DNA from 3 places in the Metasolibacillus sp. FSL K6-0083 genome. Region 1 is predicted to be linked to each of the others. Evidence: riboswitches for the same ligand, from Rfam matches in the RefSeq annotation. Region 1 holds a riboswitch; each other region holds the start of a gene.

Region 1 (4,191 bases):
TCTGCAAAAAACCACGACTTATTTGTTATATCGTTCTCGTTATATATAGTGATTCTAGCTCAATACTTATGATATTACAAGAAAATTCTACCCTAAACAGACATTTGTTTTTTCAGAGAGGTCACCAAACATTCAAATAATATAGAAATGGGGCTGCCAAGAAAGAAATGACTTTCAAGACAGCCCCGTAGGTTATATATCAATAAAAGAAATGGGGGAATTTCTTCTATTATAATAAGGAAGATTTCAACTAACTTCTGTTAATTGTCGACGGCGATAGTTTTCCAAAATGGATTGCATAATCTTTTCCTCTAATGCTGTAAATGCAGGCACTGCATATGTGCGGTGAACAAGCTGAAACTCCCCATAGCGTAAAAACCATTCTTTCGCTGGCAATTTAATGTGGTCATTTCCATACTCGATATACGCATCATATACTTCCTTTACAATGTACCCATTTAATAAATCATATGTTGATTCTGAAAACGCACTATGCCCAAACACTTTCATCCACATCATTTCAACATTTGCTAATAATAATTGAATTGCTTGTGAATTGATGAAGGTGTATGTCTCATTTAATTCATACACAATATAAGATGCTATGTTTTGCGCACTATATGTACGTCCCATATTCAACACTCCTTTGATTTATCCTATTTTATCAATTACGCTTCGGTTTACTACCACCCAGATTTCTCCAATATTTTCGGTGGAAGTTTACTTAAAATCGCCACATCCTGTAACATCCGTTGGAGATTGATAGAATTTTAATTCCCTGCAAGTAGATTGGTTTTATTATAATTGAGAAAAATCAAGAAGTCAATAATTCTTATAAAAATACTAGGTATTGAGTTTTTAATTTTGCTAGGGGGGCTGCGACTGCGAAATGATGCAGTCTACAGCCTATTTTTAGCAACAATCTAACAAAACCATATAGATACTTTATACAAATGAGTATTCAAGCGTTTGTCTATAGGTTAAGCGTTTTTTGCTGCTAATGCTAACGCTTGGTCCAAATCTGCTACTATATCTTCCACTGCTTCTAAGCCGATTGATAAGCGAATGAGCTCTTCTGATACACCAGCGATTTTAAGTTCTTCTGCTGACAATTGTTGATGTGTTGTAGATGCTGGGTGAATAATAAGCGAGCGTGCATCGCCCACATTTGCTACATGCGAGAAGAGTTTAACACTATCAATAACAGTTCGCCCAGCCTCTCTACCACCTTTAATACCGAAAGTGATGATAGAGCCAAAACCATTTTTCAAATACTTTTTCGCCAATGAATGCGATACAGTATCTTCAAAGCCGTTATAGTTTACATATTCCACGAATGGGTGGTTGCGCAAATGAGCGGCTACTTTTTCAGCATTTTCATTATGTCTTACTACACGCAAATGAAGCGTTTCTAACCCTTGTAAAAAGTTGAATGCTGAGTCTGCACTTAATGTTGGCCCGAAATCTCGCAGCAATTGCACGCGCAATTTTGTAGCGAATGCCGCAGTTGCCGTATCAACTCCATAGCGGATGCCGTGATATGTTGTATCAGGCTCTGTGAAGCCTGGGAATTTCCCCTGTGTCCAGTCAAATTTCCCTGCATCGACAACAATACCACCGATTGTTGTGCCATGCCCACCAATCCATTTTGTTGCCGAATGAATGACAACATCCGCCCCGAATTCGATTGGATTAGAGCCATATGGTGATGGGAATGTATTATCAAGGATTAGTGGGATACCATGCTCATGTGCGATTTTAGCAACCGCTTCAATATCTAGCACATTTAAGCTTGGATTACCGATTGTTTCTGCAAAAATTGCTTTTGTATTTTCGTTAATTGCCGCTCGGAAATTTTCTGGGTCACTCTCGTCTACAAATGTTGTCGTAATACCGTAACGTGGCAAAGTTGTAGCAAATAAATTATAAGTACCGCCGTACAAGGAGCCCGCCGATACGATATGGTCCCCTGCACCTGCAATGTTCAAAATAGAAAATGAGATAGCTGCCATTCCTGAAGAAAGCGCTACTGCCGCTGTTCCTTTCTCCAATAAAGCAACTCGCTCTTCAAATGCCCCGACAGTTGGGTTCATAATACGTGAATAAATATTTCCCGCTTCTTCTAATGCAAATAAGCGCTGCGCATGAGCAGTATCGTTAAATGCATAAGCAGTCGTGCGATAAATCGGTACGGCAATTGCCCCTGTTACTGGATCGGGTTTTTGCCCACCGTGTAATAATAATGTTTCTGGTCTAAGTGTTGACATGAGATTCCTCCTAAAATGTTTTCGATGGCTAGTGGATTTTTGAGGAGGGTAGAAAAACAAAAAACCCTCTTCCTAAGAAGAGGGTTCGCAAATGAGCAAGTTTTCCTCCCCTTATCTTTCAGATCCCAATCCGAATCTGTAGGAATTAGCACCTTTGTAAGCTCGTCGCTTACCGGTTGCCGGGCATCACAGGGCCTAGTCCCTCCGCCACTCTTGATAAGAGTATTTGATTCATGTTCCATCGTTGTGATTGAGTATAAAGCATTGTAAACCAAGAAGTCAACTATTATTTTTTAATTTTTACGCTTCTTATTTTATCTATGTATTTTAAATTTTCATGAGTACAAGAACTTCTTAATGAAACTGTTTCTCCGCCGACATAGCTAAAATTGTAACCAGCCCTCTCAAAATGTAACTTGTTAAGAAAAATCTTGCATTTTCCTTTTCTTAATTGAACTACCGAATTTACAATGGCGAAAGAAATGAAAAAATCCCCAATAAAAGTAATACACAGCGCATTTCCTATATTGATATATAATCTTTAAAATCATTATAACCCTGTAACTAACTTATAAGGTAAGTTTTGATACAGAACATGGTATGATAATAATTATGGGGCTTTAAATTGGACTAACAACTATGAAATCCATCATATTAGACCGTGTAAATGGGGGGGAAATAAAGATTATAGTAATTTAATTCCACTACCATATTCATTCCATAGAAGTGTTGTATCCCCTTGGTGGACAGCTTATTAGAAATTAGGTGAATTTAACATGTCTATTGAATTAACTTTAACATCATTAATGAAAAGGTTAGAGCAAGAGAACCGTCTAACTGTACAATTGGAAAATGGAGAAATCTTAAATAATGTAACATTCGATTGGAATAGTCCCATATCAAACCAAGAACTACAAGAATTTTCTTTAAAAAACCCACATCATATTTTACCAGAAGCCCTGTGTTCGTTTCTACAACACAGTAATGGAGCGAAATTATTTAATAATGAAGGTCTTGGTATGGATTACTTTGAAATCTATACCATTCATGAAATGCAAAATTATATAGATGAATATAAAACAAATATATATTATCAAGGTGCATATGATAAAAGTTGGGTTATGATTGGTGCTTATCGAGGATATGGCGACTACATGTTCATTGACTCGCAAAAAGTGGTGAATGGAGAAGAGGATTATTTAATCTATGTACAAGTAGGCGATATTCAAAGATTACCTATGAATTTTGAAACTTGGCTTGATAGATTCATTGTTGCACAAGGAGCTAGATATTGGTTATGGTAAGTATGAGGAGCTGTCTAAAAAGATCATTTTCTATAGAACTCGCATTAAAAGGGGGATTTTTGCTTCTTCTCTTTCATTTTTGAAAAACACCGCTAAACCCTGTGTGTCTAGCATTTTCAAAGAAAACCCTCTCTATTTTATAGAAGCAAACATTTTGCCAAAACACCATCATCAGCGTCCAAAATGCCGGCTATGCACGGCTTTTTGGACGCCCCCTCATTTAATATCAATCTAAAGTGAATCAATTTCATAAATCGATTTTTTCAGGAGCTTAGACTGATCCAGTGTGAAAACTTACGTTTTTAAAAATTATGCAGCTGCTTGCAACTTGTTTAATTGCACGTTGATACAATCTACTACTAACTTGCAGGCATTATAAATAAACATCACGAGATTGAAATGCAACTTTGTCCTTCTACCGGTTCGATGACGGACGTTGTTTAATTGAAAGTATTGTTTTAAATAGGCGTTCCACTGCAGTACGTTCTTTATAAAGCCTTTTCCATAGGTCTGAACCACGTGCGGATAGGTATATTTTCGAATATCCTAAAACATTTTACTAAGTCCTTTACTGTTGGAATATGTTCTATAATACGAATGATGAGTGATTGAATCATCTC
Region 2 (4,191 bases), 960 kb from region 1:
ATGAGGTCTCACACTCCGTCGATTCGCTAGCAACAGTTGCGAAAGAGCTTGTGTAAAAGTTAATTATTGTTAAAAGGTCGATTGGTTCCACAATTTGTGTGACGAATCGGCTTTTTTGCTTAGCTACATTGGGAAAATTTATGGGCAAATCAAGCATATTTGCAGGCAAAATCAGCAATGAATCTGGTGAATTTTATAGTTTGCGGGCGCAAATACTGGATAGTCAGGGGAATTATGGATTTCCGGCTAAACTTATCATTTTTGTCACAGAACGAATCTGAAATTTAACGTAAAAACAGCTATACTAAAAATAAGAGAAATTGACGTTTAGCAAGGAGAGACAACAATGAAAACGATTGTAGTTATTGGTGGCGGTATTACAGGGCTTTCTACAATGCATTACTTGGCACGACAGGTGCAGGAGCAAAATATCGATGCGAGGCTTGTTCTTATAGAAGGAAATCAGGAATTAGGTGGAAAAATTCGCTCTCAGCAAATCGATGAGTTCATTATGGAAACAGGTGCGGATTCAATTGTGGCACGCCATCCGGGAGTGCTTGATTTAGTACGTGAAGTGCAGTTTGAGGATGAGCTTGTTTATAATGCGACAGGAATCTCATATATTCATACAAATAATGAGTTACATGCTATTCCAGCGGGCTCTACATTTGGTATTCCGATGAGCGAGGAGTCTTTAATGGCTAGTACATTATTGACAGATGATGAAAAACAGCGCGTTTTACAAGATGCGGAGATTGCAAATGACCGTTTTACAAAGGATAGCTCTATTGGTGAGTTTTTGGAATATTTTTTAGGTGAAGGCATCGTTAAAAAGCAAATTGCGCCCGTCTTAGCAGGGGTTTATTCAGGTAATTTATATGAATTGTCAATTGCCTCGACCTTGCCTTATTTAGTAGATTATAAAAATAATTACGGTAGTATTATGGCTGGCTTTAAAGCGCATCGCGAACAATTTGAAAAAGCAGCAGATAAAAAGTTTATTTCGTTCCAACGGGGGATGTCAGCTTTTATTTATCGCATAGAAGAAAGCTTACCACAGGTGGAGTTTATGAAAGGGGTAGCAGTGACATCGGTTGCGAGGGATGACGGGCATTATAAAATTATGCTAGATACTGGACAAATGATTGCTGCGGATATAGCTGTTTTAGCAGTACCGAATGAAACAGTGAAGCAATTGTTAACAAATGAGCAGTTGACACATCATTTAAAACAATTTACAAATGGCTCTGCTCTTACACTCTATGCTGGATTTAATGTGTCAGACTCTGTTTTACCTGCGGATGGAACGGGCTTTATTGTTTCGCATAATAGCGACTTGCAATGTAATGCATCTACTTGGACGAGTCGTAAATGGGCACATACATCAGAGAACGGCAATTTACTAGTACGTTTATTTTATAAAGATAGCAATCCCCGCTATGAGGAGCTTGCAGCTATGTCAGATGAGCAACTAACGGAAATTGCTCTACAGGATATTAAGCTGAGCTTAAATATTGATGACAAGCCGAGCGTAGTAAATATTACAAAGTGGATTGATAAAATGCCACGCTATGACCTGGCACATCGAGATGCCCTAAAAGCGGTAGAGAAGGAAATGGCAGAACATTACCCAAACATGCTGCTAGCAGGCTGCTCTTATTATGGTGTAGGTATCGGCGCATGTATTCAAAACGGACGCGATACAGCAGCGAAGGTAATTGCTAGAATAAGCAAGAATAGATAGCGATATAGTAGGATATTTCGTATGTTTCGTAAAAAACACTTCTCAAATGCGATACACTACTCTATAATGAACAATAAGAATTTAATAAATATTCAAAATTTCTTATCGAGAGAAGCAGAGGGACTGGCCCAATGAAGCTTCAGCAACCAACAATGATGTCAGGTGCTAAATCCAGCAGGTGTTATACCGACAGATGAGAAGGAACGACGTGAACAAGTAGAGCCTTCTTTAAATATACATTTAGAGAAGGCTTTTTTGATTTTTGCAAATATACAAAACTATAGCCTTGAGTAGATGAAAATCTAGAATCAAGGTGCAATTAGGAAAGTGAGGATATAAAATGGGGCTACGTGAAGCATTACAAACTAGAGTATTAACGGCGGACGGTGCAATTGGTACGCTGCTTTATTCATATGGATTGGATTATTGTCATGAGGAAATGAATATTACAAGACCTGAAATTGTAGAAAAGATTCATAGTGAATATATTGCTGCTGGAGCAGATGTTATTCAAACGAATACGTACGGGGCAAACGCTATTAAATTAGCGCGTTATGGCTATGAGGACCGAGTGCAGGAATTTAATGAGGCAGCCGTGAAGCTAGCGAAGGCGGCTGTTGGTGCAGGTGAGCAATTTGTGCTTGGTACGATTGGTGGTGTGCGCGGTATTCGAAAAAGTGACGCGACATTAGAGGAGATTTTAGTGGCGGTTCAAGAGCAAGCGCAAAGTTTGTTAGCAGGTGGGGTAGATGGATTGCTGCTTGAAACGTACTATGACTTTGAGGAATTAGCAGCGACTGTTAATATGCTACGCCAATTAACTGATAAAGTGCTTATTGCCCAATTATCGATGCATGAGCCGGGTATCCTACAAAACGGAATGCGTTTGAATGATGCGTTGACACAGCTTGATGCACTTGGAGCAGATGTTGTCGGTATGAACTGTCGCTTAGGACCGTATCACTCCATTCAAGCGATGGAAACAGTGCAATTGCCAGAGCGCGCCTTTCTTTCTGCTTATCCAAATGCTTCTCTACTAGATGTAGAGGATGGGCGCGTTGTGTATGAGTCGGAGGCAGATTATTTTGCACGTGCGGCTGTAGAGTTAGTTGGTCAAGGCGTTCGATTAATTGGTGGTTGCTGTGGTACGACGCCAAAGCATGTGGAGGCAGTGAAGAAGCGTTTAGCAGGTGTCACACCTTTGACCGAAAAAGAAATAAAACCTGTTAGTATAGAGTTTGTGCGTGTGCCAGAGCCGCCTGTCGAGGAGCCTTTACATATAAAAGTAAAGCGCGAACGTTCGGTTATTGTTGAATTGGATACGCCACGTCATTTAGAAATTGATGGTTTTATTAAGGGGGCAAAGGAGCTCTATGAAGCTGGGGCAGATGTAGTGATGATGGCCGATAATTCCCTTGCTTCACCGCGTATTAGCAATATTGCGATGGCCTCTATTTTAAAATTGCAGCACGGGGTTCGTGCTTTGCCCCATTTGACATGTCGTGACCGCAATTTAATCGGGCTACAATCGCATTTGATGGGCTTAGATGCACTTGGCTTGCACGATATTTTAGCGGTGACAGGTGACCCGACAAAAGTTGGGGATTTCCCCGGGGCAACAAGCGTTTATGACGTATCATCAATGGAGCTCATTTCGTTGATTAAACAGTTAAACGAAGGAATTTCTTTCTCAGGGAAGCCATTGCGTAAACAGGCTAATTTTTCTGTCGCGGCAGCTTTTAATCCGAATGTGCGGGTGTTGGACCGTGCGGTAAGCCGTTTAGAGAAAAAAATCGAGCATGGGGCGGATTACTTTATTTCACAGCCTGTTTACACGAAGGAAAAAATTATTGAAATATACGAGGCGACAAAGCATTTAGAAGCGCCAATTTATATTGGTATTATGCCATTAACGAGCTTTAAGAGTGCGGAGTTTTTACATCATGAGGTACCGGGGATTAAATTATCTGATGAAGCGCTAGCGCGTATGGAAGCTTGCGGTGATGAAAAGGCGAGAGCAACCGCTGAAGGTGTGGCGATTGCGCAGGAATTACTTGATACAGCCTGTGAATACTTCAACGGTATTTACTTAATTACACCGTTTTTACGCTATGATATGACACTGCAATTAATGGATTATGTGAAACAAGTAGATGCACAAAAAGGAGTTAAAACAAATGTTTAATCATCCGATTGAGGAACAATTAGCAAAGCGCATTTTAATAATTGATGGCGCAATGGGCACAATGCTGCAAAATGAAAATTTAACATATGATGATTTTGGGGGCGAGGAGTTAGATGGCTGTAACGAAAATCTTGTTCTAACACGTCCGGATGTTTTGCACAAAATACACCGTGCTTATTTAGAAGCAGGGGCAGATATCATTAGTACGAATACATTTGGTGGTACGCCCCTCGTATTAAATGAATATGATTTAGGGCATAAG
Region 3 (4,191 bases), 1.7 Mb from region 1:
AACCAGTGTTTACTAAAAATACTTGTGAGCCGTGCTCATCAATTTTCTTACCTAACATTTCTGCATAAACTGTTGCAGGAAGCGGTAGGAATGGAGAACCGAAGCATGTTGAGAATACTGGTTCTGGCTCTGTTACGCCACGTTCTGTACCTGCTAACTTCGATGTGAAGCCGCTTAGGAAATGATACATCGCTTGCTCCTTTGTTAATTTTGAGATTGGAGGTAATACACCAAATGCATCTGCAGTTAAGAACACGATTGTTTGTGGGTGTCCCGCTACAGAGGGCTTTGCGATATTTTCAATATACTCAATCGGGTAAGCTACGCGCGTATTTTCTGTTAACGAACCGTCGTCATAGTTGCAAATACGTGTATTTTCATCTACAATAACGTTTTCTAATACAGAGCCGAAGCGAATCGCATTATAAATTTCAGGTTCTTTTTCTTTTGAAAGGTTAATTGTTTTTGCATAGCAACCACCTTCAATATTGAAAACGCCATTGTCTGACCAGCCGTGTTCGTCATCACCGATTAATTTACGGTCGCTATCTGCTGATAAAGTCGTTTTGCCTGTACCAGATAAGCCGAAGAATAAAGCGACATCGCCCGCTTCACCAACGTTTGCTGAGCAGTGCATTGATAAAATATCTTGCTCTGGTAATAAATAATTCATAATGCTGAAAATAGATTTTTTCATTTCACCAGCGTATTCTGTACCACCGATTAAAATCACTTTCTTTTCTAATGAAACAATAATGAATGTTTCTGAATTTGTTCCATCAACAGTTGGATCTGCTTTAAAGTTTGGTGCAGAAACAATTGTAAAGTCTGTTGTATGTGTAGCAAGCTCTTCGGCAGTTGGGCGGATAAATAATTGATGGCAGAATAAATTATGCCATGCATATTCATTAATAACTTTAATACCGATTTGTGAATCTTTATCTGCACCAGCAAAACCATTAAATACGAAAAGCTCGTCGCGTTCTTTTAAATAATTAACTACCTTTACATATAGTTTTTCAAACACTTCAGAAGAAATCGGACGGTTTACTTTTCCCCAGTCAATTTTATCTTTCGTGCTTTCTTCTTCTACTGTATATTTATCTTTAGGAGAACGACCAGTATATTTGCCTGTTTCAGCACGTAATGCACCGTCAACAGTTAGAATTGCTTCTCCACGAGATGTTGCTTTTTCTACTAACTGTGGAACAGAAAGTTGAACATGAATATTTGTACCGTTTAATAAATCTTTCAGTTCGTTTGCAATTTCTACTGAATTCATCGCTTAAAACCATCCTTTTATTTATAATATTCCCAAGTTTGGTGGGAATTCATTTCTTTTAACTACAAAAAGTATAACACATTAAATGAAATAGTCTATACTAATTCGAGAGAAATTTATGAAATTTTTAGTCGGTAAATCGGAAAAAATGAATGGATGTGTATAGTATTTGACAGCGCAAAAAAAATTATGTATTATATGAAATTGAACGGATACTCTTATCCCGAGCTGGTGGAGGGTCAGGCCCTATGAAGCCCGGCAACCTGCATGACTTTTCACATCATGCGTTGGTGCCAACCTGATGCAAGGAGCTTTCTCCTTGAACGATAAGAGTGAAAGGGAACGAAAATACAATCCTTTCTCTCATGCTTATGAGTGAAAGGTTTTTTTATTGCCTAAAAAAGTTCGTCATTGAAAAACCTAGTTGATAAACTAGCTGTCTAGCACTGCGCTTGAAACGATTCGCAACGCTTACTATTATATAGATAAATGCTTAAACAGCAAGACAGCCTTAAACTTAAGACGATGATAAAACTTTTCTTTATGACTATACCTTTCAAAAACCTTATGTTAAGAGGCGGTAATGGTTTGAGTTGATTCCATATTCATGGGCAGCCATTATGAAAACGATTGATGCACAAAAGTGTAGTGAATCATTAACTGTCTGTAAAAGCCGAAGCGGCGAAGTTTGATAAAGAATGGATGAAATACTCTTCTATTATATTAAAGCATCGCCTTAAAAGCTTGACATGGGTAAGGAGTACCGTATCATATTCGCAGGAACTATAGGAGGAAACAAAATGACAAATCGTAGACTATTTACATCTGAAAGTGTTACCGAAGGACATCCAGATAAAATTTGCGACCAAATCTCAGATGCAATTTTGGACGCCATTTTAGCTGAAGATCCAAATGCTCGTGTAGCATGTGAAACAACGGTAACGACAGGACTAGTACTAGTGGCAGGAGAAATTACGACTTCTACTTATGTAGATATTAAAGGAATTGTACGTGACACTGTAGCAGAGATTGGCTATACGCGTGGTAAATATGGCTTCGATGCTGAAAACTTAGCAGTGCTTGTAGCAATTGGCGAACAATCACCTGATATTGCACAAGGCGTAGACCAAGCTCTTGAGGCACGTGAAGGCTCAATGTCAGACGAGGCGATTGAAGCAATTGGTGCAGGTGACCAAGGATTAATGTTTGGGTATGCATGTAACGAAACACCAGAGCTAATGCCGCTACCAATTAGCTTGGCGCATAAGCTAGCGCGCCGTTTAACAGAAGTGCGAAAATCAGATGAATTAAAATATTTACGTCCAGATGGAAAAACACAAGTAACGGTTGAGTACGATGAAAATAATGTACCAGTACGTGTAGATACAATTGTTATTTCAACACAGCATGATGAAGAAGTAACATTGGGGCAAATTCAAGCAGATTTAAAGCGTGTTGTAATTGCACCAGTTGTACCAGCTGAGCTATTAGATGAAGCAACAAAATATTTTATTAATCCGACAGGTCGCTTTGTTATCGGTGGACCAAAGGGCGATGCCGGTTTAACAGGTCGCAAAATCATTGTGGATACTTACGGAGGCTATGCGCGACATGGTGGTGGGGCATTCTCAGGTAAGGATGCGACAAAAGTAGACCGCTCTGCGGCTTACGCAGCGCGTTATGTGGCAAAAAATATCGTTGCTGCTGGTTTAGCAGACCGTGCAGAAGTACAGCTTGCTTATGCAATCGGTGTGGCACAGCCTGTATCAATTGCTGTAGATACATTTGGTACAGGAACAGTGCCATCTTCTCAAATTGTAGAATGGGTCCGTGAGCTCTTTGATTTACGCCCAGCAGGTATTATTAAAATGTTAGATTTACGCCGACCAATCTTTAAACAAACTGCAGCTTATGGACATTTCGGTCGTACAGATTTGAATGTACCTTGGGAGCAAACAGATAAAGCAGACGTATTAAAGGAAAAAGCAGCATTATTAGTGAAATAATAGTGAAGGGGTTGTCCGAAAGCAGGCAGACGCGCTGCTTTCAGACAGCTCTTTTTTTTATATAGATTCAGAGCGGAAGTGTAGTAACAAATCTTATTTATAGCGATAGCAAGGTGCCAGATGCAGAAGCAAATGAAGTGAGTGCTCCTGTGGTGTTGACAATGAATAGTCAACATCCTCGTCGCAAGGGAGGGTGTGCTCCTGCGGTAGTAACAATAAATTGTTACTATCCTCGTTGCAAACAAATATGTAAAGTCCCTTTACATATTTGTTTGCAATGATTTATAATATTGGCCTTTTTCTACATATTCACGAATAATGCGATCCATGTCTTCACGATCCTCTGCATTTACTTCGCGTACGACCTTTGCGGGACGCCCCATTGCGAGCATATTTGGTGGTATTTTTTTACCTGGGGGAACGAGACTGCCCGCACCAATAAACGCACCTTCTCCAATTTCAGCTCCATCAAGAATGATTGAGCCCATGCCGATTAGTGCTCGTTTGCGAATGGTACAGCCATGCAATGTCACCTGATGACCAACCGTTACTTCATCTTCAATAATTACAGGGTTATTTGGACTTTGGTGTATGCAGCTCAAATCTTGTATACTAACTCGTTTGCCAATAATTGTTGCTGCTACATCACCACGAATAACTGTATTAAACCATATTGTCGATTCCTCTCCAATTGTAACGTCGCCTGTTATCGTAGCGAAATCTGCAATAAATGCAGAGGAATCAATTTTGGGTAGTATCCCTTTATATGGGTAAATCATAATAAAAACGCTTCCTTTCTTTATACACACTATGCAACCATCGTATCAAAAGTAGAGAAAAATAGAAAATAAAATTTAAACAATGCTTAAAAAACCGATTATAATAGAAGAATCTATTGTAGCA

What was found. Region 1 has a riboswitch for S-adenosylmethionine ahead of MHB51_RS10040 (O-acetylhomoserine aminocarboxypropyltransferase/cysteine synthase family protein). Riboswitches for the same ligand answer to the same signal wherever they lie in the genome.
Region 2: another riboswitch for S-adenosylmethionine. It lies ahead of MHB51_RS14670 (bifunctional homocysteine S-methyltransferase/methylenetetrahydrofolate reductase); the one in region 1 lies ahead of MHB51_RS10040 (O-acetylhomoserine aminocarboxypropyltransferase/cysteine synthase family protein).
Region 3: another riboswitch for S-adenosylmethionine. It lies ahead of metK (methionine adenosyltransferase); the one in region 1 lies ahead of MHB51_RS10040 (O-acetylhomoserine aminocarboxypropyltransferase/cysteine synthase family protein).

The regions. Positions count from the first base shown of each region.
Region 1 covers NZ_CP152046.1:2,160,756-2,164,946, forward strand. The annotation lists gene MHB51_RS10035 (hypothetical protein) at 247-633, opposite strand; gene MHB51_RS10040 (O-acetylhomoserine aminocarboxypropyltransferase/cysteine synthase family protein) at 981-2,267, opposite strand; SAM riboswitch class I at 2,376-2,490, opposite strand; gene MHB51_RS10045 (SMI1/KNR4 family protein) at 3,044-3,571, shown strand; partial or broken gene MHB51_RS10050 (IS5/IS1182 family transposase) at 3,881-4,094, opposite strand; gene MHB51_RS10055 (hypothetical protein) at 4,060-4,191, opposite strand, start outside.
Region 2 covers NZ_CP152046.1:3,115,825-3,120,015, forward strand. The annotation lists gene MHB51_RS14655 (globin-coupled sensor protein) at 1-56, shown strand, start outside; gene MHB51_RS14660 (hypothetical protein) at 141-281, shown strand; gene hemG (protoporphyrinogen oxidase) at 347-1,744, shown strand; SAM riboswitch class I at 1,844-1,944, shown strand; gene MHB51_RS14670 (bifunctional homocysteine S-methyltransferase/methylenetetrahydrofolate reductase) at 2,085-3,929, shown strand; gene metH (methionine synthase) at 3,922-4,191, shown strand, end outside.
Region 3 covers NZ_CP152046.1:29,807-33,997, forward strand. The annotation lists gene pckA (phosphoenolpyruvate carboxykinase (ATP)) at 1-1,282, opposite strand, end outside; SAM riboswitch class I at 1,498-1,615, shown strand; gene metK (methionine adenosyltransferase) at 2,083-3,288, shown strand; gene MHB51_RS00160 (gamma carbonic anhydrase family protein) at 3,549-4,067, opposite strand.